DNA from 2 places in the Streptomyces sp. NPDC003284 genome. Region 2 is predicted to be linked to the other one. Evidence: predicted binding sites of a transcription regulator. Region 2 holds the regulator's gene; the other holds the start of a gene.
What was found. The regulator HspR, encoded in region 2, represses chaperone genes until heat shock. The targets are predictions, from matches to a motif close to TTGAGNNNNNNNNNCTCAA.

Region 1 (14,739 bases), on a different contig from region 2:
ACACCGTGAAACGCGACAGGGCGCCTCCCCGAAACGCGACAGGCTGCCTCCCGGAAACGCGGAAGGCGCCCCCGAAGGGGCGCCCTTGCGGTCCGGCCGCAGCCGGTCCCCGCTCGAAAGCCTGCGCCTGCGCCTGCGCCTGCGCCTGCGAGGCAGGGCCGGCTGTGCGCCTACTCCTCGTCCTCGTCGTCGTCCAGCCGCGCCAGCCAGGTCGCCAGCCGCTCGACCGGGACCTCGAAGTCCGGGTTGAGGTCGACGAAGGTCCGCAGCTGCTCGGCGAGCCACTCGAAGGTGACCTCCTCCTCGCCCCGCCTCTTCTCCAGCTCTTCGATGCCACGGTCGGTGAAGTACATGCGGTCAAGGATAGGGCGCCGCGGGGCCGCGGAAACGGCCGGGCCGCACCCCCGGCGAGGGGATGCGGCCCGGTCAGGCACTCAGGCGCTCAGGCGCTCAGGCACTGAGGCGCGAACCGCGGGGCGGCGGAGCCCCGCGGACACGCTCACGCCTCGAACACCTCGCGCACCAGCTGCTCCTGCTCGGCCTGGTGCCGCTTGGCGGAACCCACGGCCGGGGAGGAGGAGTGCGGACGCGAGATACGGCGCAGCCGCTCGCTGTGCGGCACGTCCGCGCCGACCGCCAGGTCCAGGTGGTCGATCAGGTTGAGCGCGATGAACGGCCAGGCACCCTGGTTCGCCGGCTCCTCCTGCGTCCACAGGTACTTCTCGGCGTTCGGGTACTTCTTGATCTCCGCCTGGAGCTCGGCACCCGGCAGCGGGTACAGGCGCTCGATGCGGATGATCGCGGTGTCCGTCGCGCCGCGCTTCTTCCGCTCGGCGTCGAGGTCGTAGTAGACCTTGCCCGCGCAGAAGACGACCTTCTTCACGGCGCTCGGGTCGACCGAGTCGTCGCCGATGACCGGGCGGAACTCGCCCGTCGTGAACTCCTCCGTCTTCGAGGCGGCGGCCTTCAGACGCAGCATCGACTTCGGGGTGAAGACCACCAGCGGCTTGTGGTGCGGGTTGTGCACCTGCCACCGCAGGAGGTGGAAGTAGTTCGACGGCAGGGTCGGCATCGCGACCGTCATGTTGTTCTGCGCGCACAGCTGGAGGTAGCGCTCGATGCGGGCCGAGGAGTGGTCCGGGCCCTGGCCCTCGTAGCCGTGCGGCAGCAGCAGCGTGACGCCGGAGGTCTGGCCCCACTTCTGCTCGGCGGCCGAGATGTACTCGTCGATGACCGACTGGGCGCCGTTGGCGAAGTCGCCGAACTGGGCCTCCCACATCACCAGCGCGTCCGGGCGGGTCAGCGAGTAGCCGTACTCGAAGCCCATGACCGCGTACTCGGAGAGCAGCGAGTCGTAGACGTTGTAGCGGGCCTGCTCGTCGGCCAGGTACAGCAGCGGGGTGTAGTCCTCGCCGGTCTCGCGGTCGATCAGCACCGCGTGGCGCTGGCCGAAGGTGCCGCGGCGGGAGTCCTGGCCGGACAGCCGGACCGGGACGCCCTCCAGCAGCAGCGAGCCGATGGCCAGGGTCTCGCCCATGCCCCAGTCGATGGTGCCGTCCTCGACCATCGCCGCCCTGCGCTGGAGCTGCGGCAGCAGGCGCGGGTGGACGGTGAAGTGGTCGGGGATGTTGACCTGGGACTCGGCGATCCGCTTGACGACCTCGGCGGAGATCGCGGTGCTCACCCGCACCGGGAAGCCGGCCTGCGGGTCCGGGGACTGCGGGACGGCCGGCTGCGAGGTGGCCTCGCGGACCTCGGTGAAGACCTTCTCCAGCTGCCCCTGGTAGTCCTGGAGCGCCTGCTCGGCCTCTTCCAGGGTGATGTCGCCGCGACCGATCAGGGACTCGGTGTAGAGCTTGCGCACCGAGCGCTTCTTGTCGATCAGGTCGTACATCAGCGGCTGGGTGAAGGCCGGGTTGTCCGACTCGTTGTGACCGCGGCGGCGGTAGCAGATGAGGTCGATCACCACGTCCTTGTTGAACGCCTGGCGGAACTCGAAGGCGAGCCGCGCCACGCGCACGACGGCCTCGGGGTCGTCGCCGTTGACGTGGAAGATCGGGGCCTCGATCATGCGGGCCACGTCGGTGGCGTACATCGAGGAGCGCGAGGACTCGGGCGCCGCGGTGAAGCCGACCTGGTTGTTGATGACGATGTGGACCGTGCCGCCGGTGCGGTAGCCGCGCAGCTGCGACATGTTCAGGGTCTCGGCCACCACGCCCTGGCCCGCGAAGGCCGCGTCGCCGTGGATCGCCACCGGCAGCACGGTGAAGTCCGTGCCGCCCTTGTTGATGATGTCCTGCTTGGCGCGGGAGATGCCCTCGATGACCGGGTCGACCGTCTCCAGGTGGGAGGGGTTCGCGGCCAGCGAGACCTTGATCTGCTCGCCGTCCAGGCCCGTGAAGGTGCCCCCGGCGCCCAGGTGGTACTTCACGTCGCCGGAGCCGTGCATCGACTTCGGGTCGAGGTTGCCCTCGAACTCGCGGAAGATCTGCGCGTACGACTTGCCGACGATGTTGGCGAGCACGTTCAGCCGGCCGCGGTGGGCCATGCCGATGACGACCTCGTCCAGGCGCGACTCGGCGGCCGAGTCGAGGACCGCGTCGAGCAGCGGGATGACGGACTCGCCGCCCTCCAGGGAGAAGCGCTTCTGGCCGACGTACTTCGTCTGGAGGAAGGTCTCGAAGGCCTCCGCGGCGTTCAGCCGGCGCAGGATGCGCAGCTGCTCCTCGCGCTCCGGCTTGGAGTGCGGGCGCTCCACGCGGTCCTGGATCCACTTGCGCTGCTTGGGGTCCTGGATGTGCATGAACTCGATGCCGACCGTGCGGCAGTACGAGTCGCGCAGCACGCCGAGGATGTCGCGCAGCTTCATCATCGACTTGCCGGCGAAGCCGCCGACGGCGAACTCGCGCTCCAGGTCCCACAGGGTGAGCCCGTGCTCGGTGATGTCCAGGTCGGGGTGCTTGCGCTGCTGGTACTCCAGCGGGTCGGTGTCGGCCATGACGTGGCCGCGGACCCGGTAGGAGTGGATCAGCTCGAAGACGCGGGCGGCCTTGGTGACGTCGTCGTCGTGGCTGGCGTCGATGTCCTTGAGCCAGCGGACCGGCTCGTAGGGGATGCGCAGCGCCTCGAAGATCTCGTCGTAGAAGCCGTTCTCGCCGAGCAGCAGGTTGGCGACGACGCGCAGGAACTCGCCGGAGGCGGCGCCCTGGATCACCCGGTGGTCGTAGGTCGACGTGAGCGTCATGACCTTGGAGATGCCGAGCTTGTTCAGGGTGTCCTGGCTGGTGCCCTGGAACTCCGCCGGGTAGTCCATGGAGCCGACGCCCATGATCACCGACTGGCCGGGCATCAGACGCGGCACGGAGTGGACCGTGCCGAGGCCGCCGGGGTTGGTGAGGGAGACGGTGACGCCGGTGAAGTCGTCCATCGTCAGCTTGCCGTCGCGGGCGCGGCGGACGATGTCCTCGTAGGCCTGCCAGAACTCGAAGAAGTTCAGCGTCTCGGCCTTCTTGATCGCCGCGACGACGAGCTGGCGGTCGCCGTTGGGCTTGACCAGGTCGATGGCGAGACCGAGGTTGATGTGGTCCGGCTTGACCAGGGTCGGCTTGCCGTCCTTCTCGGCGAACGAGTTGTTCATCGAGGGCATGGCCTTGATGGCCTGGACCATCGCGTAGCCGATGAGGTGCGTGAAGGAGATCTTCCCGCCGCGGGCCCGCTTGAGGTGGTTGTTGATGACGATGCGGTTGTCGAACAGCAGCTTCACCGGGACGGCGCGCACGGACGTGGCCGTGGGCAGCTCCAGGGAGGCGTTCATGTTCTTGGCGACCGCGGCGGAGGGGCCGCGCAGCGTCACGAACTCGGGACCGGCCGGTGCCTCGGCGGCGGGCTCCGCCTTGGCGGGCGCCGGCTTCGCGGCGGCCGGGGCGGCCTTCGCGGGGGCCGGGGCCTGCGCGGCGGGCTTCGCCGGGGCGGGGGCCGGGGCGGGCCGCGCCGGAGCGGCGGGCTGTGCGGCGGCGGGCGCGGCCGGGGCCTGCGCGGGCTGTGCCGGGGCCGCCGGGGCGGCGGGCGCCGCCGGGGGCGCCGTGGTGGTGCCCGCGGCCCCCGCGGCCGCGGTACCCGCCGGAGCCGTGGAGGCAGCGGCGGCGGCTCCCGGCTTGTAATCGGCGAAGAAGTCCCACCAGGCACGGTCTACCGAGTTCGGGTCCTGGAGGTACTGCTGATAGATCTCGTCGACGAGCCACTCGTTGGCACCGAAAGCGGCCGCGGGGTTCTTCCCGGCTTGGTCGGTCTCGGTGGAGATGCTCGAGTTACTGGGGGACTGTGGCGACACGGCGGCAACCGCCCTCTTCCGCTTCACAAGGTGATGGACAGCGGGAATAAAGGCTACGCCTCCAAGACCGTGAAGGTCAGGTCGAGCCGGTTCATCGTCGCGTAAGTCACATCGAAAGCTGTGTTTCGGGGCTTGAAATGGCGGGAAACAAGCGTGGTTCGCCTGTCGTGGGCAAGGGGCCATCCGGGCCTGACCCGGCGCGGAGGCAGGCCCCTGCCTGATCACACGTGTCCGGCTGGGCGGATGCTCGTGGATCTTGGGGTTCCGGCTCCGACTTTACGTCAACTTGGCAGAGAGGGAAGCCCGGGAAGAGTGATGCGGATCCGGCAACCGCGCTCGGATTCGGCCACCCCGATCCGGCCGCCGTGCAGATCCACCGCCCAGCGGGCGATCGCCAGGCCGAGCCCGGTCCCGCCGTCGCTCCCCGGGCCGTGCGGCCGGCTCACCGCGCCCCGGTTGAAACGCTCGAAGACGCGGTGCCACTCGGAGCGGGGGATGCCCGGCCCCTCGTCGATGACCTCCAGGTCCAGCGACTGGGGCTGCGCCCCGCGCCGCGCCTTGACCGTCACCCGGCCGTGCGGCGGGCTGTGCTTGACCGCGTTGTCGATCAGGTTGGCGACCACCTGGTGGATCCGCTCCGGGTCCGCGTGCGCGGTCAGGTCCAGCGGGGACACGTCGAGCCGCAGATGGACGTCGGTGCGGGTGTGGCTGCCCGAGCCGGAGGCCATGCCCGCGCGCGCGGAGGCCACCATGTTGGCCTCCTTCAGCACGCCCGACAGATACGGCCACACCTCGAAGCGCCGCTTCTTCAGCGGCACCACGCCGTTGTCCAGGCGGGACAGGTCCAGCAGGGTCTCCACCAGGCGGCCCAGCCGCTCGGTCTGCTTCAGGGCCGTGCGCATGGTCTCCGCGTCGGCCTCGGTGACCCCGTCGACGATGTTCTCCAGCACCGCGCGCAGGCCCGCGATCGGCGTGCGCAGCTCGTGCGAGACATTCGCCACCAGCTCCTTGCGCTGGCGGTCCTGGGCGGCCAGCTCGTCCGCCATGCGGTTGATCGTCTGCGCCAGGTCGCCCAGCTCGTCGCGGCGGTTCTCGCGCACCCGGCGCGTGTAGTCGCCGTGCGAGATGGACCGGGCCACCGCGTTCATCTCGTCCAGCGGGGCGGTCAGCGAGTGCGCCACGAACTGGGTGATCAGCAGCGTGGCGATCATGGAGAAGACCATGATGAAGCGCAGCTCGGTCTTGGTGTGCACCGCGATCATCGACAGGCCGGTGGTGATCAGCACCGCGATGACGACCAGCGCGCCCAGCTTGGTCTTGACCGAGAAGGGGTGGCGGACCCGCCCGCCACCGCCCCAGGGGTCCCGCTGGTCCCCGTGCGCCGCCGGCCCGTCGCTCATGGGGTGGGCGTCTCCAGCGCGTAGCCCACGCCGTGCACGGTACGGATCCGCTCGGCGCCGATCTTCCGGCGCAGCGCCTTGATGTGGCTGTCGACGGTCCGGGTGCCCGAGGCGTCCGCCCAGTCCCACACCTCCGCCAGCAGCTGCTCGCGGGAGAGCACCGCGCGCGGGGTGTTGGCCAGGCACACCAGCAGGTCGAACTCGGTCGGCGTGAGGTGGACGTCCTCGCTGCGCACCCGGACCCTGCGCTGTGCGTGGTCGATCTCCAGCTCGCCCAGGCGCAGGATGCCGCTGCGCGGGGTCGCCGCGGCCAGCGCCGCCCGCTCCACCCGGCGCAGCAGGACGTGCACGCGGGCGGCCAGCTCCCGCATCGAGAACGGCTTGGTCATGTAGTCGTCGGCGCCGACCCCGAGCCCGACCAGCATGTCGGTCTCGTCGTCGCGCGCGGTGAGCATCAGCACCGGCACCGGCCGCTGGGCCTGCACCCGGCGGCAGACCTCCAGGCCGTCGAAGCCGGGCAGCATGATGTCGAGGATCAGCAGGTCGGGCTGCCATGCCTCGGCGGTGTCGACCGCGCTCGGCCCGTCGCCCGCGGTCTGCACCAGGAAACCCTCGGCGCGCAGACGGGTGGCGATGGCGTCCATGATGGTCTGGTCGTCCTCGACCACCAGGACCCGGCGCTGGGCTCCCGGCCCGGCCGTCGTGCCGCCCTGCGCGGTGTGTGTCTGCTCCATCGCCCGCCCCTGAGGTGTGCTTTCCGGAATCATGTGGGGTGATTCCATGACTGCGCGTGGTCGCGATCGACGCTTGAATGATCGGCGTCAGGGAAGCAGCGTACGGGGAGTCACGGTGCCTTTGCTATCCAGCCCGGACGGCGAGGTGCACGACGTCCGGTACGCCCCGGGCAACCGGGATCTCTTCGGTGCGCACCTGCTGGAACCCGACATTCCACAAGGTTCCTTCAAATTCCGGAGAGGGCTTCGCCGACCACACCGCGAGGACGCCGCCGGGTCTCAACACCCGTGCGCAGCTTGCCAGTCCGGACGGTGCGTACAGCTCGCCGTTGCCCTCGGTGACGGTCCAGCCGGGGCCGTTGTCGATGTCCAGGCAGAGCGCGTCGAACGTGGCGGAAGTCTCATTGACGTAGGGGACGAGATCCGTCTCCACGATCTCGGTGCGTTCGTCGGCGAGGGCCCGCGCGGTGAGCGCTGCGAGCGGCCCCTCGCGGTGCCAGCCGACGATCGCCGACTCCCGCTCGACGACCGTGATCCGGCCCCAGCGCGGCTCGGCCGCGGCGTGCGCGAGTGAGAAGCCGACGCCCAGCCCGCCGATCAGCACGCGCGGTGCCGGGCGGCCGTCCAGCGCGGCGAGGGCGGCGTCCACGAGCAGCCGTTCGGAACGGCCGTCGGAGGTGTCCATCAGGAAGCAGCCGTTGGCGATGATCTGAAGCAACTCGCCGTGCCGGCGCAGCACGACCTCTCCGTGGGGCCCCTCGCGGCGGTCCAGCACCACGGGAGTCTCGTACGAGGCGTTCATGAGGTCATCCTGCCCGAACAGGGGCTTGCCGCCACCTGGATTACGGGTGACACGGATCGAACACCGTACGAGGACGGGCCGTTCGCGCACCGGCCGGGAACAGAACCGTGCACAGGAGGAAGTTAATAGGTTGCTGTGAATCGGCTGCCCGGTGGCGCCGGTCATGGACAGCCGCTCCCGGGACGCGAAGGGTTGGGGGCACGACGGAAGGAGCGCCACCGTGGAACGGACTGCGGACCCCGGGGCCGCGGCCCCGCCCCGCCCGGACGGCGCGCCGCGTCCCCTGGAGGGCGTGCCGCGGCAACGGCCCCGGCCGGAGGCGGCACCCGCGGACGCGCCGACGGCCCCGCCGCTGCTCGTGGGCCCCGGCGCCGCCGCCGCTGCCCAGGGTGTGCGGTGCGGCGACCGGCTCCGCCGGGTCCTGCCCGGCCCCCGCCGTACGCCCTTCACGTTCTGGTACGCGCTCGTACTGGTCCTCACCTCGCTCGTCACCGAGTACGCCCCCGCCTCCGTGGTGGACGCGCTGTACCGCAGTTCCAGCACGGACGTCGCGCACCTCGTGCGGGACCCGGTGCGGGTGCTGGCCGGGAGCGCGCTGTGGATCGCGGGCGGGGTCGTGTCGGCGTACTCCCTGTGCTTCCTGCTGGTGCTCACCGCGCTGGAGCTCAGGACCGGCGCGCGGCGCACCGCCGGGGTGTTCCTGCTCGGGCATGTGGTCGCCACCCTGGCCACCGAGGTGCCGGTCGGGCTCGCGGTGCTGGCCGGGCGGCTCCCGGCCGGGTCGCTGCACCGCCTGGACTACGGGATCAGCTTCGGTGTCGCCGCCAGCGTCGGCGCGCTCTGCGGCCTGCTGCGCCCCTGGCTGCGCTGGCCCGCGCTGACGGTGTTCGCCGGGATGCTGCTGGACGACCTGGCGTCCTTCACCGACCCGATGACCTCCTGCGGCCACCTCATCGCGCTGGCGGTGGGGGTGGGCTGCTGGCCGGTGTTGCGGCGCGGCCCGGGGCTCTGGCACTGACGGCCCGCGCCGCCGCCCGGGGCCGAGCCTTCTCCTCGGCCGCGGCCGAGGACGCCGAGGGTCGGCGGGAGAGCTGATCACAGGGGCGCGGCACTCCTGGAAGGCGGGCCGGCCCGTGAGCGAGCGCGGGGTCATCGGCTCTCCCGTGGTGGGTCAGCCGGGAGTGGGCCGGTCCGCCGCCGGGCGGGGCGTGAGGGCGGCGCGGAGCCGGTCCATGGCCGCCTTCCAGGAGGCGCTGTCCGACTCCGCCCACAGTTCGAGGAGTTCGGACTCCTCGGTGAGGACGCGGTCGAGGGCGCGCAGGGCGGGGGTGCGCAGGCCGGTGAGGTCGGGGACGGGCTGCCGGGGGCCGTAGGCGGAGTCCACGGGGTCGCCGCCGGGGCACTGGGCGGCGACCAGGGCCGCCGCCGCGACGGCCTCCTCGCCGATCTCCGAGTCGAGGAAGCCGGTCGTGTCGGCCGCGCGGGTCAGCGCGGCGAGGACCAGGTCCCGCCGCGCGTCGGCGGAGGCGTCGTCCAGGGCGCCGGTCCAGTCCGCCGCGGTGTCGTTGTCGAAGGGTCCGATGTCCCAGGTGCCCATGTGTCTCTCCCGGCTGTGGTGATGTCCAGGGAGCGTGACAGGTGCCACTGACATCGGGCCCGCCGCGCGGGATCTCCCTGGTCCGGCGCCCGCGCACCGCCCCGCGCCGCGCCCCGCGGAATATCCCGCTCCCCGTGATCGCTGACTGATCGCTGACGGCGAACAGGCACCGGGGAACAATCGCCCGCCCCCAAGCATTGAGTCGGCATAGCTCAACTTGACTGCCGAAGGGGAGATCATGGCTGCTGAGTCCACGGCGTTCACACCGCTCACTCTGCCTGTGCTGCCGCTCGATGACGAGGTCGTGCTGCCCGGCATGGTGGTTCCGCTGGACCTGAGTGATGCCGAGGTACGGGCCGCGGTGGAGGCCGCGCAGGCCGCCGCCCGGTCCGAGCCGGGCAAGCCCAGGGTGCTGCTGGTGCCGCGCATCGAGGGGACGTACGCCAAGACCGGTGTGCTGGGCACCGTCGAGCAGGTCGGACGGCTGGCCGACGGCGACCCGGGCGCGCTGATCCGCGGCCGGGGCCGGGTGAGCATCGGCGCCGGGACCACCGGGCCGGGCGCCGCGCTGTGGGTCGAGGGCACCCGGATCGACGAGACCGTTCCGGAGCCGCTGCCCGGCCAGGCCGCGGAGCTGGTGAAGGAGTACAAGGCCCTCGCCACCGCCTGGCTGCGCAAGCGCGGCGCCTGGCAGGTCGTCGACCGGGTCCAGGCCATCGACGACGTCTCCGCGCTCGCCGACAACTCCGGCTACTCGCCGTTCCTCACCACCGAACAGAAGATCGAACTGCTGGAGACCGCCGAGCCGGTGGCCCGGCTGCGGCTCGCCACCCGGCAGCTGCGCGACCACCTCGCCGAGCAGGACGTCGCCGAGACCATCGCCAAGGACGTCCAGGAGGGCGTCGACAAGCAGCAGCGCGAGTTTCTGCTGCGCCGTCAGCTCGAAGCCGTCCGCAAGGAGCTGCGCGAGCTGAACGGCGAGAGCGGCGGCGAGGGCGAGGAGTCCGACGACTACCGGGCCCGCGTCGAGGCCGCCGACCTGCCCGAGAAGGTGCGCGAGGCGGCGCTCAAGGAGGTCGACAAGCTGGAGCGCGCCTCCGACCAGTCGCCCGAGGGCTCCTGGATCCGCACCTGGCTCGACACGGTCCTGGAGATGCCGTGGAACGAGCGGACCGAGGACGCCTACGACATCCAGGGCGCCAAGGACGTCCTGGACGCCGAGCACGCGGGCCTGAAGGACGTGAAGGAGCGCATCACCGAGTACCTGGCGGTGCGCAAGCGGCGCGACGACCGCGGCCTCGGCGTGATCGGCGGGCGGCGCGGCGGTGCCGTGCTCGCGCTCGTCGGCCCGCCCGGCGTCGGCAAGACCAGCCTGGGCGAATCCGTGGCGCACGCGATGGGGCGCAAGTTCGTCCGTGTCGCCCTCGGCGGCGTCCGCGACGAGGCGGAGATCCGCGGCCACCGCCGCACCTACGTAGGCGCGCTGCCCGGCCGGATCGTGCGGGCCGTCAAGGAGGCCGGTTCGATGAACCCGGTGGTCCTGCTCGACGAGATCGACAAGGTCGGCTCCGACTACCGCGGCGACCCGGCGGCGGCCCTGCTGGAGGTCCTGGACCCGGCGCAGAACCACACCTTCCGGGACCACTACCTGGAGGTCGAGCTGGACCTGTCGGACGTGGTCTTCCTGGCCACGGCCAACGTCCTGGAGGCGATCCCGGAGGCGCTGGCCGACCGGATGGAGATCGTGCGCCTGGACGGCTACACCGAGGACGAGAAGGTCGTCATCGCCCGCGACCACCTGCTCCCGCGCCAGCTGGAGCGGGCCGGTCTCGGCGCCGACGAGGTCACCATCGAGGAGGGCGCGCTGCGCAGGCTGGCGGGCGAGTACACCCGCGAGGCGGGCGTGCGCACCCTGGAGCGCTCGGTGGCGCGGCTGCTGCGCAAGATCGCCGCCCAGCACGAACTGGGCGAGCGGGAACTGCCGTTCACCGTCACCGCCGACTCCCTGCGCGCCCTGATCGGGCGCCCGCACCACGTACCGGAGTCCGCCCAGGACCCGGCCGAGCGCCGTACGGCCGTGCCGGGCGTGGCGACCGGCCTCGCGGTCACCGGCGCCGGTGGCGACGTGCTCTACGTCGAGGCGTCCCTCGCCGACCCCGAGACGGGCGCAGCGGGCCTGACGCTGACCGGTCAGCTCGGTGACGTCATGAAGGAGTCCGCGCAGATCGCGCTGAGCTTCCTGCGCAGCCACGGCGCCGAGCTGGAGCTGCCGGTGGGCGATCTCAAGGACCGGGGCGCGCACATCCACTTCCCGGCGGGCGCGGTCCCCAAGGACGGCCCGAGCGCCGGTGTCACGATGACGACGGCGCTGGCCTCGCTGCTGTCGGGCCGCCTGGTGCGCACCGACGTGGCGATGACCGGCGAGGTGTCGCTGACCGGACGGGTGCTGCCCATCGGCGGGGTGAAGCAGAAGCTGCTCGCCGCGCACCGGGCGGGCGTGACCACCGTGATCATCCCCAAGCGCAACGAGCCCGACCTGGACGACGTCCCGGCGGAGGTGCTGGACAAGCTCGATGTGCACGCCGTCACCGATGTCCGCCAGGTGCTGGAACTGGCCCTGGCGCCCGCGGTGAGCGGTGCGGAGGAGAAGGTTCCGGCGGCGGCGTGACGGACGCCGCCGGATGAAAGGGGGAAGGCCCGGTTCTCCTCGGAGGACCGGGCCTTCGCCGTACGCGCCCGCGTACGCGTACGGATCAGCCGTTGGCCAGGGCCTTCACCCGGTCCAGCGCGCCGTTGAACTTGTCGTGGTCGCCCACCGTCGGGCCGGACGAGGTGTACTGCCACATCGTGTAGAAGCCCCAGCCCGCCGGCAGCGTCCCCACGGTCGAGGCGTACCGCGCGATCCACAGCGGGTTGTTGGCGGCGAAACCGCCGTAGTTCCCGGTGCACTGGGTCCACCAGGAGGTGGCCGTGTAGATCACGGCGTCCCGGCCGGTGCGCGCCTTGTAGGTGTTGAGGAAGTCGGCGATCCAGCTGACCATCGCGCTCGCGGACTTGCCGTAGCAGGCGGCGCCGTAGGGGTTCCACTCGATGTCGAGGGAGCCCGGCAGGGTCTTGCCGTCCTTGGACCAGCCGCCGCCGTGGTCGACGAAGTAGTTGGCCTGGGCGGCGCCGCTGGTGGTGTCCGGGGTCGCGAAGTGGTACGAGCCGCGGATCATGCCCACGTTGTAGGAGCCGTTGTACTGCTGGGTGAAGGAGGGGTTCGTGTAGTACGTCCCCTCGGTCGCCTTGGTGTAGGCCCAGCGGACGCCGCTGTTCCACAGGGTGGACCAGGCGACGTTGCCCTGGTAGCCGCTGACGTCGACGCCCTCGGTCTGGGTGACGTCAGCGGAGGTGGGGGTGCCGCTGCGGCCGTCGTGGGCCGCGACGCCGATGCCCATGTAGGCGGAGCCGCGGGCGGGCGGGGCGGCGGCACCGGCGTCGGCACCTGCGTCGGTGTCGGCGGAGGAGGGCGTGGCGAGGAAGAAGGAGAACGCCGCGAGCAGGACTCCCGCGGCGGTCAGCCGCCGCTTGCGGGCCGTTCCGGATCTGTGCACGGGCATGACGTGCCTCCGAAGTTCGGTGGTGCTCGGTGGGGGGAAACGCGGGCATGGCCCACGGTCGCACGAGGGGGGCGCGGGCCTGGGGAGACCCGCCGGGAACGACCATGGCGTGGGCATGCCATTGACTGCCTGATGCAGAAGCTACGCGCGTGGACCGTCGGTGGGAAGAGGGGCCGGAGGCTGCCGTTGGTCTACGCCTGCGAAATACTGACCAAGCTGCGGCGATGGCGGCGCCCGGCGGTAACTTTCAGGACCGGCAACACTCCAGGGCAGGGGCTGACGTGCACGAAGACGCAAGGGGCGAGGGCCGCGGGACGATGGCGGACACAGCGTCGCGCGGTGGTGTGGACCGGGAGTTTCTTTCCCTGGAACGGGAGATGACCGTCCTGCTGCGACGCGCCCGCGCCAGCCAGGCGGAGATGGCCCGCGAGGTGCACCCGGGCCTGGAGTCCTCGGCGTACGGACTGCTGGCGCGGCTGGACGAGTGCGGCAGCCAGCGCGCCACCGCCCTCGCCGCCTACATCGGCGTCGGCAAGGCCACCATGTCCCGCCAGTTGCGCGCCCTGGAGGAACTGGGCCTCGTCGCCCGCGAACCGGACCCCGCCGACGGCCGGGCCTGGCTGGTGGCCCTCACCGCCGACGGGCGCCGCCGGGTCGGCCAGGTGCGCGAGGCCCGCCGGGCCCGCTACGTCCGCCAGCTCGACCACTGGGACCGCGGCGAGGTCGCCGAACTGGCCCGGCTGCTGCACGAGCTGAACGGCGTCATGGAGAAGCACGAGCGGTGACGGCGGGGCGCGAGCCCGAGGCGCGCCGCGCCTGCGGACGGCGACCGCCCCGCCCCGCTCACAGCCGGACGAACACCGCCGTCGCGTCGTCGTGCGTCTTGCTCCGCCCGAGGTACCGGCGCTCCTCACGGTCGGCGCGCTCCAGTTCCCGCACCCGGTCCACCAGCGCGCCCGCGCCCTCCTTGCGCAGCAGCCCGAAGCACTGCGCCCAGTCGCCCTCGTGGAACTTCTCCACCCAGCGCGTCGCCCCGTCGGTCAGCGCGGCCAGCGCGCGCACCTCCTCGACGGGCACGCTGCCGGTCACCGCGCGCTCCGCGACCGAGGGGTCCGCGGCCGCCGTGAAGAAGCCGCCCTCCTTGTTGCGCAGGGTGCTGTCGACCAGCGCCTCCGTCGCGCGCGCGGCGCGCGGCAGCCGGTCCAGCCGGTCGTCCAGGACCGGGGTGACCAGGCCGCCGGGCGACTCCAGCAGCAGCGCCGAGTCCGACAGGACCAGATAGTCGAGCGACAGGGCGGACCAGCGTGCGAGCACCACGGTTGCCTGCGGCGTGCGCGGGTGAGAAAGGTCACAGGTGTCCGCGTGCTCCTCCGCGGTGCCGCCGATCGTCCGCGCGAGCATCTCCCGCAGCGTCAGATCGGGGCGCGAAACGGTCAGTTCGGTCAGCGCCCCGCCGAGCCGGGCGGTGAACCAGGGGACGGAATGCAGACAGCCTGTCTCCGTCGCGGGCGGCGTCACCCCGTCGAGGACCACCACGGCGCCGCCCTGCCCGCAGGCGGGCAGTCCGACGGCGGCGAAGTCCTCGTTCGCACGATCCGGGTGGCCGGGCTCCGAAACAACCTCAGTTCGCATCCGGCCAGTCTGCACCAGCCCTTCACATGGTCCATCAAAGGGTGCTATCGACCTTGGAATTGACGCGAGGACGCCCGTCAGGCGCCTGATTTGGCATGAATTGGCGGGCTCCGGGAAGACGTGGCGGCGAATACTGCCAAAGCCTGCCGCCGACGTCCAACCGGCCCGCCGTACGAGCCCCGGGCACGCGCCGGAGGAACTTGCCCGCCAACTCCCCTCCGATGTTCACTCCTTCGGGTGGCCGGTCGGACGATGCGGGACCACTGCCCACCGGCACTGGGAGGGTCGGAATCCGATGCAGGCCCCCTGCGCGCGCCAAGCCGACGACGGCGCGAGCCCGGGGGAGGGTGGACGTATGCGTCGCACCAGCTGACGAGCCGCCACCCGGGCCCACGAGTACACGAGTACAGGAATGCGAGCACCGGTGCAGAAGAAGCGGCCTCGGCGCACAGGCAAGCAGACGGCCACCGCGAAGGGACCCGAGCACACACCCGGCACGCCCTCCGCGACCCCCGTGGGCAAGGGCCGCCCCCAGCACGTACGCAACCGCCTCGTCCTCGCCGTCGCCGTGGTCGCCGCCGCCGTCGCCGGTGCGGGCGCCCCCTCCGTGCTCGACGCCTCCGGCCGGGTCGGCGACTCCCA
Region 2 (14,739 bases):
TTCTCCAGCCGCTCGCGGGAGGCCGCGTCGGTCTCCTTGTCGAGCGCCAGCTCCTCCATGCGCAGCCGGTCGACGGCGCGCTGGAGCTCGTCGATCTCGACCGGCGAGGAGTCGATCTCCATACGGAGCCGGGAGGCGGCCTCGTCGACCAGGTCGATGGCCTTGTCGGGCAGGAAGCGGGAGGTGATGTACCGGTCGGACAGGGTCGCGGCGGCCACCAGCGCGGAGTCGTTGATCTGCACCTTGTGGTGGGCCTCGTAGCGGCCCTTGAGCCCGCGCAGGATGGCGATGGAGTCCTCGACGCTGGGCTCGGCGACCAGCACCTGCTGGAAGCGGCGCTCCAGCGCCGGGTCCTTCTCGATCCGCTCGCGGTACTCGTCGAGCGTGGTCGCGCCGACCATGCGCAGCTCGCCGCGGGCCAGCATCGGCTTGAGCATGTTGCCCGCGTCCATCGCGGAGTCGCCACCGGCACCCGCGCCGACGACGGTGTGCAGCTCGTCGATGAAGGTGATGATCTGGCCGTCGGAGTCCTTGATCTCGGCCAGGACGGTCTTCAGCCGCTCCTCGAACTCGCCGCGGTACTTCGCGCCCGCGACCATCGCCCCGAGGTCCAGGGAGACCAGCCGCTTGTTCTTCAGGGACTCGGGCACGTCACCCTTGACGATCCGCTGGGCGAGCCCCTCCACGACGGCGGTCTTGCCGACGCCGGGCTCCCCGATGAGGACCGGGTTGTTCTTCGTACGCCGTGACAGCACCTGGACGACCCGGCGGATCTCCTGGTCCCGGCCGATGACCGGGTCCAGCTTGCCCTCGCGGGCCGCCGCCGTGAAGTCGGTGCCGAACTTCTCCAGGGCCTTGTACTGGCCCTCGGGGTCGGGTGTGGTCACCCGGCGCCCTCCCCTCGCCTTCTGGAACGCCTCTTGCAGTTTCTTCGCACTCGCACCCTGCCCGGTGAGCACCTCGCCGGCCGCGCCGCCCTTCGCGGCGATGCCGAGCAGCAGGTGCTCGGTGGACAGGTAGTCGTCGCCCAGGTCCCGCGCCCGGTTCTGCGCGTCCGCGATCACGGCCAGCAGCTCGCGGTTCGGCTGCGGCGGCGCGACGGTGGACCCGGTCACACTGGGCAGCGACGCGAGCACCCGCTCGGCGCCCGCGCGGACCGACGCCTGGTCGGCGTCGACGGCCGACAACAGGTCGATGATGTTCTCGTTCTCCTGGCCCTCCAGCAGCGCGAGCAGCAGGTGGGCAGGGGTCAGATCCGGGTTCCCCCCGGTCACGGCCCGGTTCCCGGCCGCCTGAATGGCGTCCCGGCTCCTGTTGGTCAGCTCGGCGTCCACGGTCGCTTCTCTCCTCCTCGGCGTCAGCGGTCTGCCACGTCTCCCAGTACTGACTCAATCAACGTGCACAAAGTTGAGTCTATTCCACTCAAGGCCGGGCGCCTACATTTTTGCCATGGCCACCACGAAGTACACCCTCGACCCGGGGGTTCCCGACGCGCCGTACCTCAGCTTCTGGCGCGAGCGGCATGTGTGCACCCTGACCACCCTGCGCCCGGACGGGACCCCGCACGTCGTGCCGGTCGGCGTGACGTACGACCCCGAGGCGCGGCTGGCACGGGTGATCACCAGCAGCACCAGCACCAAGGCGCGCAATGTGCTGGCGGCCGGCGAGGAGGGGGCGGTGGCGGCGGTGTGCCAGGTGGACGGCAGGCGATGGGCCACGCTGGAGGGGCGGGCCCGCGTCCGGACGGAGCCGGAGCGGGTCGCGGAGGCGGAGCGCCGCTACACGGAGCGCTACCTGCGGGCGCCGCGGCCGAATCCGCAGCGCGTGGTGATCGAGATCGAACTGACCCGGGCGCTGGGCCGCGGCTGAGCCCGCAGACCCGGAGCGGCTGTTTCCGGCCAGAGCATCAAGGCGGCGATATCCGGAGGAATCGTCCTGAAACTGCAGCGGCGTCACCGTGTTCAGGTCACGGTGACGCCGCTGCGGGGGGAAGCGCCTGAGCGATCTGTTACGACGGGGGAATCGCGTCAGGCACTGCGGGGGGTGGCTGAGATGGTCCTGATGTCGGCGGGCTCCGGCGCCACCTGCCGGTGATCCCGCTGGTCCAGGTTCACGAAGATCATTCCGTAGCGGATGGCACACCGTACGGGCTGCGGCGCCCCCCGAGGACGCCGCAGGCACCGGTAGGCCCGTACGTCCCCGTCCTCGTCCCGCGTGACGACGACCGGCTCTCCGAAGACGGTCACCATCAGCGAGTCACCGCTGTGGGGGATGGCGGTGACCAGGTCGATGAAGTGCCAGCCGGAGCGGTAGGCGGTGGCCATTTCACGGCGGAAGGAACGGTCGTCGGGTGGTGTGGTCACATCAACTCCCGGCTCCATCTGCAGCAGCGGCGCGCTCACCGGTGGTGGCGGAGTTCACCGCCACCGACGGCCAGGTGCTGTTCGCCTGAACATCACTCTTCGCACTGTGGATGCCACTCAGCGCGCCGAGGGCCACAACGGCGGAGAAGGCGGCGACAAGCACCGAGCGAAGCAGTCTGTTACCCATAATCGGCTTCGTCCTCACTTGAAGGTCCCCTTTTCCCCCGTCACGTACGACGATGGCTCATTCGGGCACGTCATGGCCACACAATCGGTGCATCATGTTCCTGCATGTTCAGGACCCTGGGGGGTGGAGATTTGACAACGAATCACATAAATCCGACACATCCCCATGCGATGAACGAGCTGTGCGGGGACGGCAGCCGCCTCTACGCGGCCGCTCTGCGCGCGGGACGTATCACCCGAACGGACGCGGAACCGGCTCCCTGTCTGATGGAGTTCGCCCTGCTCCATCCCGATCCGGACGACCCCGACTGGCTGCGTCCGGTACCCCCGGCGCTCGCCCTCGCCCAGCGGCTCAACCCCATCGAACGCGAGATCACCGAACGCCGCCGCGCGGCGAGCGACCTCGCAGACGCCTTTGAGCCGTTCATGGCGCTGAGCGCGCAGACCACCTCCGGCGGTGACTCGATCACGGTGCTGGAGGGCGGCGAGCGGATCAACACGGCGCTCAACCTGGCCACCGCCCAGTGCCGCACCGAGATGCTCACCGTCCAGCCCAGCGACCGCGTCTCGGAGCGCAGCGTGCTGCGCGGTCTGGAACGCGACCGCCCGCTGATCGAGCGCGGCGTCCGCATCCGCACCCTGTACCAGCACACCGCACGTTACAGCCAGGAGAAGCTGGCCTACGCCGCCCAGCTCGCCGACGGCAAGGTCGAGTACCGCTCGATCGACGAACTGGTGGAGCGGCTGATCGTCTGCGACGAGTCGGTCGCGTTCATCCCCACCCGCGACGACCAGCAGGTCGCCCTGGAACTGCGCCACCCCGGCCTGGTCCGCTATCTGATCAAGGTCTTCGAGTTCATGTGGAGCCGCGCCGTCCCGCTCAGCGCCGGCACCCCCTACGAGACCGCCCCCGACGGCATCACCGAGATCCAGCACTCCATCGCCAAGCTCCTCGTCGAGGGCCATGTCGACGAGGCCATCGCCCGCAGGCTCGGCATGAACGTGCGCACCTGCCGGGCCCACATCGCCAAACTGGCCACCGCCCTGGGCAGCGGCAGCCGGGCCCAGCTCGGCTATCTGATCGCGCAGTCCGGGATCCTGGAGCAGGGACACTGAAAGAGACGGGAGGAAACCCAGTGAGCCCGGCACCGCACCCGGAGCACGGCGCCGCCGAGCTGTGCTCCGCGGGCACGACGCTGTACGAACGCGCCCTGCGGGACGGGCGGCTGCCCGCCGAGGCCGCGGACGAGGCCCCCTGCCTGGTCGACTTCGGCCTGCTGCACCCCGCGGTCGACGACCCCGGCCGGCTGGAGCCGGTCGCCCCGGCCACCGCGCTGCACCGGCTGCTGCGCGCCACCGCCGAACGCATCGCCGACGAACGCCGCCGGGAGGAGCGCCTCGCCGAGAGCTTCGCGCCCCTGATGCGCATCGACGACCGCCCCGCGCGCCCCGCCGACAGCGCCTCCATACGGCTGCTCAGCGGCACCGAGCGGATCAACCGGGCCATCACCGAGACGATGGCCGCCGCCTCCCGCGAGAGCCTGTGCGTCCAGCCGCCGGTGCGCCGCGTCAGCCACGAGCGCGCCGAGGCGGCCGAGGCCATCGCCATGGTCCGCGACCAGGAACTGCTCGACCGCGGCGGCCGCATCCGCACCCTCTACCAGCACACCCACCGCCACCTCCCGCTCGCCCACGCCCGCTACGAGCAGCTGAACGGCGACGTCGAGGCCCGCTCCCTGGACGAGGTCACCGACCGGCTCGTCGTCATCGACCGCACCGTCGCCTACGTCCCCGCCAACCCGGACGGCACCCTCGCCCTGGAGGTCCGCCACCCCGCGCTGGTCTCGTACTTCGTCACCACGTTCGAGCGGTTCTGGCGGCTGGCCACCCCGATGTACCCCACAGCCGTCCAGCAGCCCTCCCCGGGCGGCATCACCGCCCGCCAGCGGGCCATCGCGGGCCTGCTCGTCGAGGGCCACACCGACTCGGTGATCGCCGACCGGCTCGGCATGAACGTCCGCACCGCGCGCGTCCACATAGCCAAGCTCGCCGCCACCCTGGGCAGCGAGAGCCGGGCGCAGCTCGGCTATCTCATCGGGCGGTCGGGGATCCTGGACCCCGAGCCCCGGGAACCCTGACCACGGCCGCCCCCACCGCGCGGGGCGGCCCGTCCAGGCCCGCCTGGGCGATGCGCACGCCCAACTGCGTACGGCTGGCCGCGCCCAGCGTCTCCGACAGCCGGGCGATGTGCGCCCGGCAGGTGCGCACGCTGATGCCCAGGCGCTCGGCGATGACCGCGTCCTGGTGCCCGTCGGCCAGCAGCGCCGCGATCGACTGCTCCCGGTGCGAGATGCCCTCGATCCCGGTGTCGGGCAGCGCGGCGGAGAGCGGGATCGCCAGCCGCCACTGCCGCTCGAAGACCGTCACCAGGTACTCCACCAGTGCCGGGTGGCGCAGCTCCAGGGCCATGGTGTGATCGGCGTTGGCCGGGATGAAGGCCACCGTGCGGTCGAACAGGATCAGCCGGTCGATCACCTCGTCCAGGGTGCGCGCCTCGACCGCCTCGCCCATCAGCTCCATGTAGTTGAGCAGGCCCTGCCCGTGCCGGGCCACATGCGTGTACAGGTCGCGCATGCGCACCCCGCGGGCGCGCAGCGCCAGCGCCCGCGGCAGCCCCTCCGACAGCTCGTGCTCCCGGCGGATCCCGCCCGGCTGCACGGTCAGCACCTCGGTGGTGCACACCTGGGTGGCCTCGTCCATCGCCGCCTGGATCCGCGCCAGTCCGTCCAGGACCCGGATCGCGGCGCCCTCGGCGCCCGCGGCGGGGACCCGCACCGGGCCGCCGAGGCCCGCGTACCGCTCGAAGGCCGCGACCGCCGAACCGACCCGCCGGTGGCTCTCGCTGACCTCGTCGTACATCCCGCGCAGCAGCCGGGTCATGACCTCCTGCGGCGCGGTCGGCACCAGGAAGTCCATGTCGTCCGGGTCCGGGTGCAGCAGGGCCAGTTCAAGCAGGCAGGGCACCGGGTCGGCGTCGCCGCGCGGCACCCGGCCGCGCCGTACGGCCCGGGAATACACCCGATCCCCGGCCTCGCACAGTCGGTCGGCGCCGTGAGGATGCTGCTGCGCCCCGTGCCCGGCCATGGCTCATCACACCCCCGGTTTCCGCGTGGTTCCGCAGCGCAACTATGCGCGGCCCGGACCGCCTGTGCAACACGGGTCCGCTCCGGCCGGGCGGCGGAAAACACCGTTCCCACCCGGTATGTACGGGCCTCCGGGGCACCCCTTGCAACAAGCTGGGGGCAGGTACGGCACCCCGGTACGACCCGTACGGGGGACCCCGCTCCGACGCGGGCGCCGTCCGGTCGCTTCCGGCGCGTCATTTCCGGCGCGTCACTTCCGGTCCGTCACTTCAGCCCGGCCGCCGTGCAGTCCGCCCGGTAGTCGGCCGTGCAGATGTCGGAGACCTTGTAGACGCCGTCGGCGATGACCGTCTCCTTGATGTTGGTCCTGGTCAGCGCGACCACGGAGACGAGCTGCGAGGGAATGCCCTTGGTGGTCGGGCTGTCGACCCGGTCCCGGGTCAGCGAGTCGAACTGGATGTCCTTGCCCTGCACCTTGGCGAGGGCCATCTCGGCGGCGTTCTCGGCCTCCGTCGGATAGGACTTGTACACGGTCATGTACTGTTCGTCGCTCACGATCCGCTGGACCGCGGGGAGTTCGGCGTCCTGGCCGACGACCGGGGGCAGCTTCGTCACGCCCGCGGCCTTGAGCGCCTCGATGGCGCCGCCCGCCATGCCGTCGTTGGCGGCGTACACGGCGTCGATCCCGTGCTTGCCGAGCGCCTCGATCGCCTCGGCCGTCTCCGAGCGGGCGATCTCCGCCTTCCAGTCCTTGGTGTCGTAGGACCTGGCGATCGTCACCTTGCCGTTCAGCTGGGCCAGGGCGCCCGCCTTGAACTGCTTGGCGTTCGGGTCGGTGGGCGAGCCGTTGATCATGACGACCTTGGCGGAACTGGTGGCGTCCGAGCCCAGCGCCTGGAGCAGCGCCCGGCCCTGCACCTCGCCGACCAGTTCGTTGTCGAAGGAGATGTACGCGTCGATGGGGCCCTCGGCGAGCCGGTCGTAGGCGATGACCGGGATACCGGCGGCCTTGGCCTTCTTCACCTGCCCGGCGATGCCGTGCGAGTCGACGGCGTCCAGCACGATGACGTCGGCCTTGTCGTCGATCATCTGCTGCATCTGGCTCGCCTGCTTGCTCGCGCTCGCCCCGGCGTTGGCGTAGGTGACCCGGCCCTTGCCGTGGGTCAGTTCGGCGACCTTCTTCTTGAGGGCGGGCGCGTCGAACCGGTCGTAGCGCGTGTTCGCGGTCTCCGGCAGCAGCAGACCCACCGTCACGTCGTCGCCCTTGGCCGGGCTCGCCTTGCTGGTGCCCGTCCCTCCGAACGCCCCGCAGGCGGTCAGCGGCAACGTCAGCGTGGCGGCGGCCACGGCCAGGGCGGTACGGCGCATCGAGGTACTCACTTCTGGTGCCTTCCGGACGAGGGCGCAGCATTGCGTCCCAGGTGCCAGAAAAGCCAACGCGGCGGCCCCCACCGGCGTCAAGCGGAACCGGCTAACGAGATGACAACACCACGTTCCGCTTTCTGTACGGAAACTTTGCGGTAACGGCCGCAATCCGCACCGAACTTGCCTTTTACGGGCACTTGGTCCGGACCATTCGGCAAAGCGAAGGGCCCGGACCGATCCGGCCCCTTCGCGGTACGGGACGAGACCCCCGGCAGGAGGCGTGCACGGCCGCCTCCTCCGGACCCGGTGCCGCGGAACCGGCGCTTCCCCCGTCGTAGCGAAGTGGTGACGAAGCACGGATCGATCACGAACGAACGGTGAGTGAAGATGAATGCACCGCGAACCGCCGGGGGGAATGCAGGACCGGCCGGAAAAGCGGTCTCTCTCATCACTCGTTCTCACCGCTCGTTCGGCGCTCTCGGCTCACGCTGTCCAGGGCGCCCTGCGTTCTTCTGTTCCACGCAGCCTCATCGGGCTCACGGCCGCCGTTCGTGCCGTGCGCCCTGTCGACTCCCGGGGGGGAAGTCCACCATGTCCGCTCGTTCCATCACCGCCCGCCGCCTCCGCACCCTGGCGGCCACCACCGTCGTCGCCGCCGTGGCCGGCGCCGTGTTCGTCCCGGCCACCGCCGGCGCCGCCGAGCAGGCGGGCACCGCACCGCTGAAGATGACCCTCGGCGCGCCCAGCCCGGCCGGTCCGCTGGAGCGCGGCGGCGCCACCGAGTCGATGACCCTCACGGTCACCAACTCCTCCGACCACGCTGAGGACTTCGCGGCCTGGCTGAAGGGCAGCGCCAAGGGCCCGAGCCCGCTGCTCGCCGACTCCGTCGTCCTCGGTGTCACCGCGCTGGACGCCCCGGCCACCAAGTCCATGGTCGGTCAGCAGGACGGTCAGTGGCAGGGCCTGTTCTACCCGGCGTCCGGCGACGCGTCGTCCTCCTTCTCGGTCCCGGCCAAGGCCACCTTCACCTGGAAGGTCACCGTCGGTCTGGGCGCCCACTACCCCACCAACGACGGCGACTTCACACTGACCGCCGCCGGGCTGCGCAACAACGTCGCGACCGACCCCGCCGCCGGCACGGCCGTCTTCAGGACCAGGCCCGAGATCGAGCCGGGCAAGCTGAACACCTCGTTGACGTGGGACGGCGTCGTCGCCCGGCCCGGACAGCGCGCGGGGCTCGTGCTGACCACGACGGCCACGGGGCCGGGCGAGTTCCCGGCACAGGTGAACCGCACGGTCTACGTCGACGGCTCCACTCCGTCGGGCACCCTGCGCAACCGCCTGATCCTGGAGGCGGAGGTCGGCGGCAAGATCGTCACGATGAACCAGACCGACGGGGGTGTCTGGGAGCTTCCCCCGCTGCCGAAGGGCTTCGGCGCCGCATCGGGCCCCCAGAACCTCAAGCTGTACTTCTCGCTGAGCCTCAACACCTCCATCGACAAGGAGATCTCGTTCCCGCTGAGGGCCGCCTACTCCATGGGTGACTCCTACGAGTTCAACGGCGCCGCGGTCCGGATGAAGGCAGGCCCCGGGAACCGCGGGACGAGCACCCCCGCCCCCTCCGGCACCTCGACCAAGGCTCCCTCTGGCTCCGGCTCCGCCGAGCCCACCGCGTCCGCCTCCGCCTCCGCCTCCACCACGGCACCGACCGCTGCCACCGGTGGCAGCACGGGCGGTGGCACCGGCACCACCCTCACGACCGCCGTCGGCGGCGGCTCGCTGGCCCACACCGGCGCGTCCTCCACCGGCCTCTACTCCGCCCTGGCCGGTGTCCTCGTCGCCCTCGGCGGCGCCGCCGCCTGGATCGGCGCCCGCCGTCGCCGCGCGGCCCGCGTCTGACCCGTACGACCGCCCGCGGCAACGCGGAAAGGGGGGCCCGGATCACTCCGGGCCCCCCCTTTCCGCGGCCTACGGGAGACGGCGCGCGCCGCGGGCGTCAGTCCGGGGACTGCTGCCGCTTGGGCCGCCAGACGACCAGCGCGCTGGTCTGCTGCACCTCCTGGTACGGGACGAGGTCCCGCCGGTAGGAGGCGTGCACGGCGGCCTCGCGCTGGCGCATGGTGGCCGCCGCTCCCTCCAGGGCCGACTGCAACTCCACGACCCGGGACTGCAACGCGGCGACCTGGTTCTCCAGTTCGATGATGCGCTTGATGCCGGCCAGGTTGATGCCCTCGTCCTGCGACAACTGCTGCACCTGGCGGAGCAGTTCGATGTCACGGGCGGAGTACCGGCGGCCCCGGCCTGCGGTGCGGTCCGGGGACACCAGGCCCAGCCGGTCGTACTGACGGAGGGTCTGCGGGTGCAGTCCGGACAGCTGCGCCGCCACGGAGATGACGTACACCGGTGTGTCTTCCGTCAGTTCGTACGGGTTGCGACGGCGGCCGTCCATCTCCCTCATGCTCCCTTCGCGGCCTCGAACAGCTCGGCCCGCGGGTCCTGGCCCGCGGTCGCCTCGCGATACGCCTCCAGCGCGTCACGAGCCTTCCCCGACACGTCCTTGGGAACACTCACCTCGACGGTGACCAGCAGGTCCCCGCGTGTGCCGTCCTTGCGGACCGCGCCCTTGCCGCGGGCGCGCATCGTCCGGCCGTTGGGCGTGCCCTCGGGCAGCTTCAGCGTCACCGGCGGGCCGCCCAGCGTGGGCACCCGCACCTCGCCGCCGAGCGCGGCCTCGTCGAACGTGACCGGCACGGTGACGGTGAGGTTGTCGCCCTTGCGCCCGAAGACCGCGTGCTCCCCGACGTGCACCACCACGTACAGGTCGCCCGCCGGACCGCCGCGCTCGCCCGGCGCGCCCTTGCCGCGCAGCCGGATGCGCTGGCCGTCGCTGACCCCGGCCGGGATCCGCACCTGCATCGTCCGGGACGACTTGGCGCGCCCGGAGCCGGAGCAGACCTCGCACGGGTTCTCCGCGATCAGCCCCCGGCCCTTGCAGTCCGGGCACGGGTCGGTCAGCGAGAAGCCGCCGCCGGAGCCGCGCGCCACCTGCCCGGTGCCGACACAGGTCGGGCACACCCGCGGCGTGCCGTTCTTGTCGCCGGTGCCCGAACAGGCCTTGCACGGCTGCTGCGAGGACATCCGCAGCGGGACCGTGGCCCCCTCGATGGCCTCCGTGAAGCTCAGCGTGACCTCGGACTCGATGTCCTGGCCGCGCCGCGGCTGGGTGCGCGGACCGGTGCCCGCGCCGCCCCGGTTGAACAGGCCCCCGAAGACGTCACCGATGCCGCCGCCGAAACCGCCCGACGTCCCGCCGGCCTGGCCGCCGCCTCCGAAGAGGTCGCCCAGGTCGAAGTTGAAGGAGCCGCCGCCCGCCCCGGGACCGGGACGGAACCCGCCGCCGCCGAACAGCGCGCGGGCCTCGTCGTACTCCTTGCGCTTCTTGGGGTCGCCGAGGATGTCGTTCGCCTCGGAGATCTCCTTGAAGCGCTCCTCGGCCTTGGCGTTGCCCTTGTTGGCGTCCGGGTGGTACTCGCGGGCGAGCTTCCGGTACGCCTTCTTGATCTCGGCCTCGGTGGCGTCCTTGGGGACGCCGAGGACCTTGTAGAAGTCCTTCTCGATGAAGTCCTTGGTACTCAACCCCGACGTCCCTCCTCTCCTGCGTCGATGCCTGCCGCAGCGTCAGCCCTCGTCCGGGCCACCGCTGTCCTTCTCGTCGGCCTTGCCGTCGGACGCGTCCGTGCCGGACTCGTCCGCCGCCTTGACCGTCTGCGCGCCCGGCTGGGGCTCGGCCACCGCCACCCGCGCGGGGCGGATGGTGCGCTCGCCGAACCGGTACCCGGGCTGGAGGATCGCCACGCAGGTCGTCTCGGTGACGTCCGGCGCGTAGCTGTGCATCAGGGCCTCGTGGATCGTCGGGTCGAAGGGCTCGCCCTCCTTGCCGAACTGCTGGAGTCCCATCTTGGCCGCCACGGTCTCCAGCGACTCGGCGACGGACTTGAACCCGCCCACCAGCTCGCCGTGCTCGCGCGCCCGCCCGATGTCGTCGAGCACGGGCAGCAGTTCGGACAGGAGGTTCGCCACGGCGACCTCCTTGACCGCGACCCGGTCGCGCTCGACCCTGCGGCGGTAGTTCTGGTACTCGGCCTGGAGCCGCTGGAGATCCGCGGTGCGCTCGCCGAGCGCCGTACGGACCTGGTCCAGCTGGGCCGTCAGACCGGCCGTCTGAGCGGCGTCCCCGGCCGGGGCCGCCCCCTCCTCCTTGGCGGAGGGGGCGGCCTTCGGCTCGGCGTCGTCGGAGGTGGCGCCGGAGGGGACGTCGGGCTGCTGCTCGTCGAAGCCCGGGGTCTCCTCCGTCACGCGGCACCGTCCTTGCGCTCGTCGTCGACGATCTCGGCGTCGACCACGTCGTCGTCGGCCTTCGCCTGGGAGGCGCCACCGGCCTCACCGGCACCGCCGGCGGCCTGCGCGCCCTGGGCGTCGGCGTACATCGCCTGGCCGAGCTTCTGGGAGACGGCGGCGACCTTCTCCGTGGCGGTGCGGATCTCGGCGCTGTCCTCGCCCTTGAGCTTCTCCTTCAGCTCGGCGACGGACTCCTCGACCTCGGTCTTGATCTCGCCCGGGACCTTGTCCTCGTTGTCCTTGAGGAACTTCTCCGTCTGGTAGACGAGCTGCTCGCCCTGGTTGCGCGTCTCAGCGGCCTCGCGGCGGGCGTGGTCCTCCTCCGCGTACTTCTCGGCCTCCTGGCGCATCCGGTCGACCTCGTCCTTCGGCAGCGAGGAGCCGCCGGTGACGGTCATCTTCTGCTCCTTGCCCGTGCCCAGGTCCTTCGCGGTCACGTGCATGATGCCGTTGGCGTCGATGTCGAAGGCGACCTCGATCTGCGGGACGCCGCGCGGCGCCGGGGGCAGACCGGTCAGCTCGAACATGCCGAGCTTCTTGTTGTAGGCCGCGATCTCGCGCTCGCCCTGGTAGACCTGGATCTGCACCGACGGCTGGTTGTCCTCGGCCGTGGTGAAGATCTCCGAGCGCTTGGTCGGGATCGTGGTGTTGCGCTCGATCAGCTTGGTCATGATGCCGCCCTTGGTCTCGATGCCGAGGGACAGCGGGGTGACGTCGAGCAGCAGGACGTCCTTGACCTCGCCCTTGAGGACACCGGCCTGGAGGGCGGCGCCGATGGCGACGACCTCGTCCGGGTTCACGCCCTTGTTCGCCTCGTTGCCGCCGGTCAGCTCCTTGACCAGCTCGGCGACGGCGGGCATACGGGTGGAGCCGCCGACCAGGACGACGTGGTCGATCTCGTTGATCGAGATGCCGGCGTCCTTGATGACGTTGTGGAACGGCGTCTTGCAGCGCTCCAGCAGGTCGGCGGTCAGCTGCTGGAACTGGGCGCGGGTGAGCTTCTCGTCCAGGTGCAGCGGGCCCTCGGCGGAGGCCGTGATGTAGGGCAGGTTGATCGAGGTCTCGGTGGACGAGGACAGCTCGATCTTGGCCTTCTCGGCGGCCTCGCGCAGGCGCTGGAGGGCCATCTTGTCCTTGGACAGGTCCACGCCGTGGCCGGACTGGAACTGCTTGACCAGGTAGTCGACGACGCGCTGGTCCCAGTCGTCACCACCGAGGTGGTTGTCGCCGTTGGTGGCCTTCACCTCGACGACGCCGTCGCCGATCTCCAGCAGGGACACGTCGAAGGTGCCGCCGCCGAGGTCGAAGACGAGGATCGTCTGGTCGTCCTTGTCGAGGCCGTACGCCAGGGCGGCGGCGGTCGGCTCGTTGACGATGCGCAGGACGTTGAGGCCCGCGATCTCACCGGCCTCCTTGGTGGCCTGGCGCTCGGCGTCGTTGAAGTACGCCGGGACGGTGATGACCGCGTCGGTCACCTTCTCGCCCAGGTACGCCTCGGCGTCCCGCTTCAGCTTCTGCAGCACGAAGGCGCTGATCTGCTGCGGGTTGAAGTCCTTGCCGTCCAGGTTGATCTTCCAGTCGGTGCCCATGTGGCGCTTGACCGACCGGATGGTCCTGTCGACGTTGGTGACGGCCTGGCGCTTGGCCACCTCGCCGACGAGCACCTCGCCGTTCTTCGCGAAGGCGACGACGGACGGCGTGGTCCTGGCGCCCTCTGCGTTGGTGATGACGGTGGGCTCGCCGCCCTCCAGAACGCTGACGACGGAGTTAGTCGTGCCCAGGTCGATGCCGACCGCACGTGCCATGGTGAGTTCCTCCAGCTGACTTGAGTGCAACGGACTCAAGTGTGCACGACGACGGCGCCGGGGTCAACAGACCTGAGTCCAGCAGACTCAAGTCTTATCCATCCCTTACACGCAATGCCTCTCTGACCTGCGGAGACGCCGTCTGCTGGGGCGGAGGAACCGGATATCCGAAGGCCGGACGGGACCCGCTCCTGGGCGCGTAGCGCCCTCCGGGCGGGGTGGCGCGCGGGGCCGAGGGCGCCCGCGGCGCACGGACCACGGCCGCCGCCGTACGGGCACCGCGCGGACCGGGCGCGGCCGTGCGGGTGCCCCGGGCGCCGGACGCCGAAGCCCCGCCGCCGCCCCGGCTCGCCCGCCCGGAGCCGCCGGAGGCGCCGGTGCCCCCGGAGGCGCGCAGGCCGCGCACGCCCCCGCGCACACCGCCACCCAGCGCCCGCAGGAACCCCAGCGCGGCACCCGCTCCCGCGCCCGCCTTCCCCGCGCGCCCGCGCGCACCCGCGTCCGGGGCCGCCGGTGCCCCCGTCCTGGCACGCGCACCGGTGGCCGTCCCGGCGCGGGTACCCGCCCCGGCCGCGTACGCACCGGTCGCGTACGCACCCGTCCTGTACGTGCCGGTGTGCGTGCCGGTGTGCGTGCCGGTGACGCCGGTGTGCGGCCCGGTGCCCCGGCGCGGCCCGTACACCCGTACGCGCAGCAGCCCGAGGACGACCGGCAGCAGGGCGCCCGCCGTCCACAGGGCGCTCGTCGGGGTGAGCCAGCCCGCGTGCACCAGGACGCCTACCAGCACCGTCGCGAAGGTGAGGGTGCCGAGCGCGACCGTGGCGCCCGGCGGGGTGAGCCCGAGCCTGCGCAGCCGGTGGGCGAGGTGGTCGGGGCCGCGGCGCGCCACCGCGCGCCCGGCCAGCCGCCGGGAGAGCACGACGAGCACCGCGTCGGCGGTCACCGTGGCGGTGAGCGCGAACAGCACGGCGGCGGTGGACCCGGCCTCGTACCCCGTACGGACGAGCACCGCGGAGGCGGCCAGCACGAAGCCGGTGAACAGCGAGCCGCAGGCGCCGAACGCGATCCGCGCGGGGTGCCAGTTGTGCATGAGGAAGCCGGTGAGGGCGGCGGCGAGCACGCTCAGCAGCACCGCCAGGTCGTCCATCACCTCGGCCGCCGCGCACGCGCCCGCCCCGAAGGCCATCAGCACCCCCACGGTGCCGGCCAGCCCGTCGGCGTGGTCCAGCCCGCGGAAGGCGACGGCCACACAGGCGATCCAGGCCACCGCGGCGATCCCGCCCGGCACCCCGGTCTCGTCGTACGGCACCACGCACGCCGCCGCCAGGGCCGCCCCCACCAGCAGCAGTACGGTCTTCAGCCGCCACACGTCGGCGACCAGGCCGAGCACGGCGACCCCGGCGCCCGCCGCCAGCAGCCGCCCCACGCCGTCGCTCAGCGGCGCGGCGCCCGTCCAGCCGCCCGCCGCCGCGACCAGGC

Region 1: lon (endopeptidase La) is a predicted target of HspR. The motif match lies at 9,061-9,079, and genes of this name have one in related genera.

Annotation. Positions count from the first base shown of each region.
Region 1 covers NZ_JBSFSI010000011.1:138,371-153,109, reverse strand. The annotation lists gene ACWDYF_RS23250 (DUF6104 family protein) at 171-353, opposite strand; gene ACWDYF_RS23245 (multifunctional oxoglutarate decarboxylase/oxoglutarate dehydrogenase thiamine pyrophosphate-binding subunit/dihydrolipoyllysine-residue succinyltransferase subunit) at 500-4,330, opposite strand; gene ACWDYF_RS23240 (sensor histidine kinase) at 4,612-5,730, opposite strand; gene ACWDYF_RS23235 (response regulator transcription factor) at 5,727-6,464, opposite strand; gene ACWDYF_RS23230 (spermidine synthase family protein) at 6,589-7,266, opposite strand; gene ACWDYF_RS23225 (rhomboid-like protein) at 7,487-8,284, shown strand; gene ACWDYF_RS23220 (DUF4259 domain-containing protein) at 8,438-8,863, opposite strand; gene lon (endopeptidase La) at 9,102-11,531, shown strand; gene ACWDYF_RS23210 (lysozyme) at 11,617-12,465, opposite strand; gene ACWDYF_RS23205 (MarR family winged helix-turn-helix transcriptional regulator) at 12,747-13,250, shown strand; gene ACWDYF_RS23200 (hypothetical protein) at 13,309-14,097, opposite strand; gene ACWDYF_RS23195 (sensor histidine kinase) at 14,510-14,739, shown strand, end outside.
Region 2 covers NZ_JBSFSI010000003.1:462,386-477,124, reverse strand. The annotation lists gene clpB (ATP-dependent chaperone ClpB) at 1-1,334, opposite strand, end outside; gene ACWDYF_RS09130 (pyridoxamine 5'-phosphate oxidase family protein) at 1,450-1,869, shown strand; gene ACWDYF_RS09125 (Rieske (2Fe-2S) protein) at 2,028-2,363, opposite strand; gene ACWDYF_RS09120 (helix-turn-helix domain-containing protein) at 2,721-3,665, shown strand; gene ACWDYF_RS09115 (helix-turn-helix transcriptional regulator) at 3,686-4,687, shown strand; gene ACWDYF_RS09110 (helix-turn-helix transcriptional regulator) at 4,641-5,693, opposite strand; gene ACWDYF_RS09105 (sugar ABC transporter substrate-binding protein) at 5,957-7,060, opposite strand; gene ACWDYF_RS09100 (LPXTG cell wall anchor domain-containing protein) at 7,649-8,956, shown strand; gene ACWDYF_RS09095 (heat shock protein transcriptional repressor HspR) at 9,054-9,506, opposite strand; gene dnaJ (molecular chaperone DnaJ) at 9,512-10,693, opposite strand; gene grpE (nucleotide exchange factor GrpE) at 10,736-11,413, opposite strand; gene dnaK (molecular chaperone DnaK) at 11,410-13,260, opposite strand; gene ACWDYF_RS09075 (MraY family glycosyltransferase) at 13,355-14,739, opposite strand, start outside.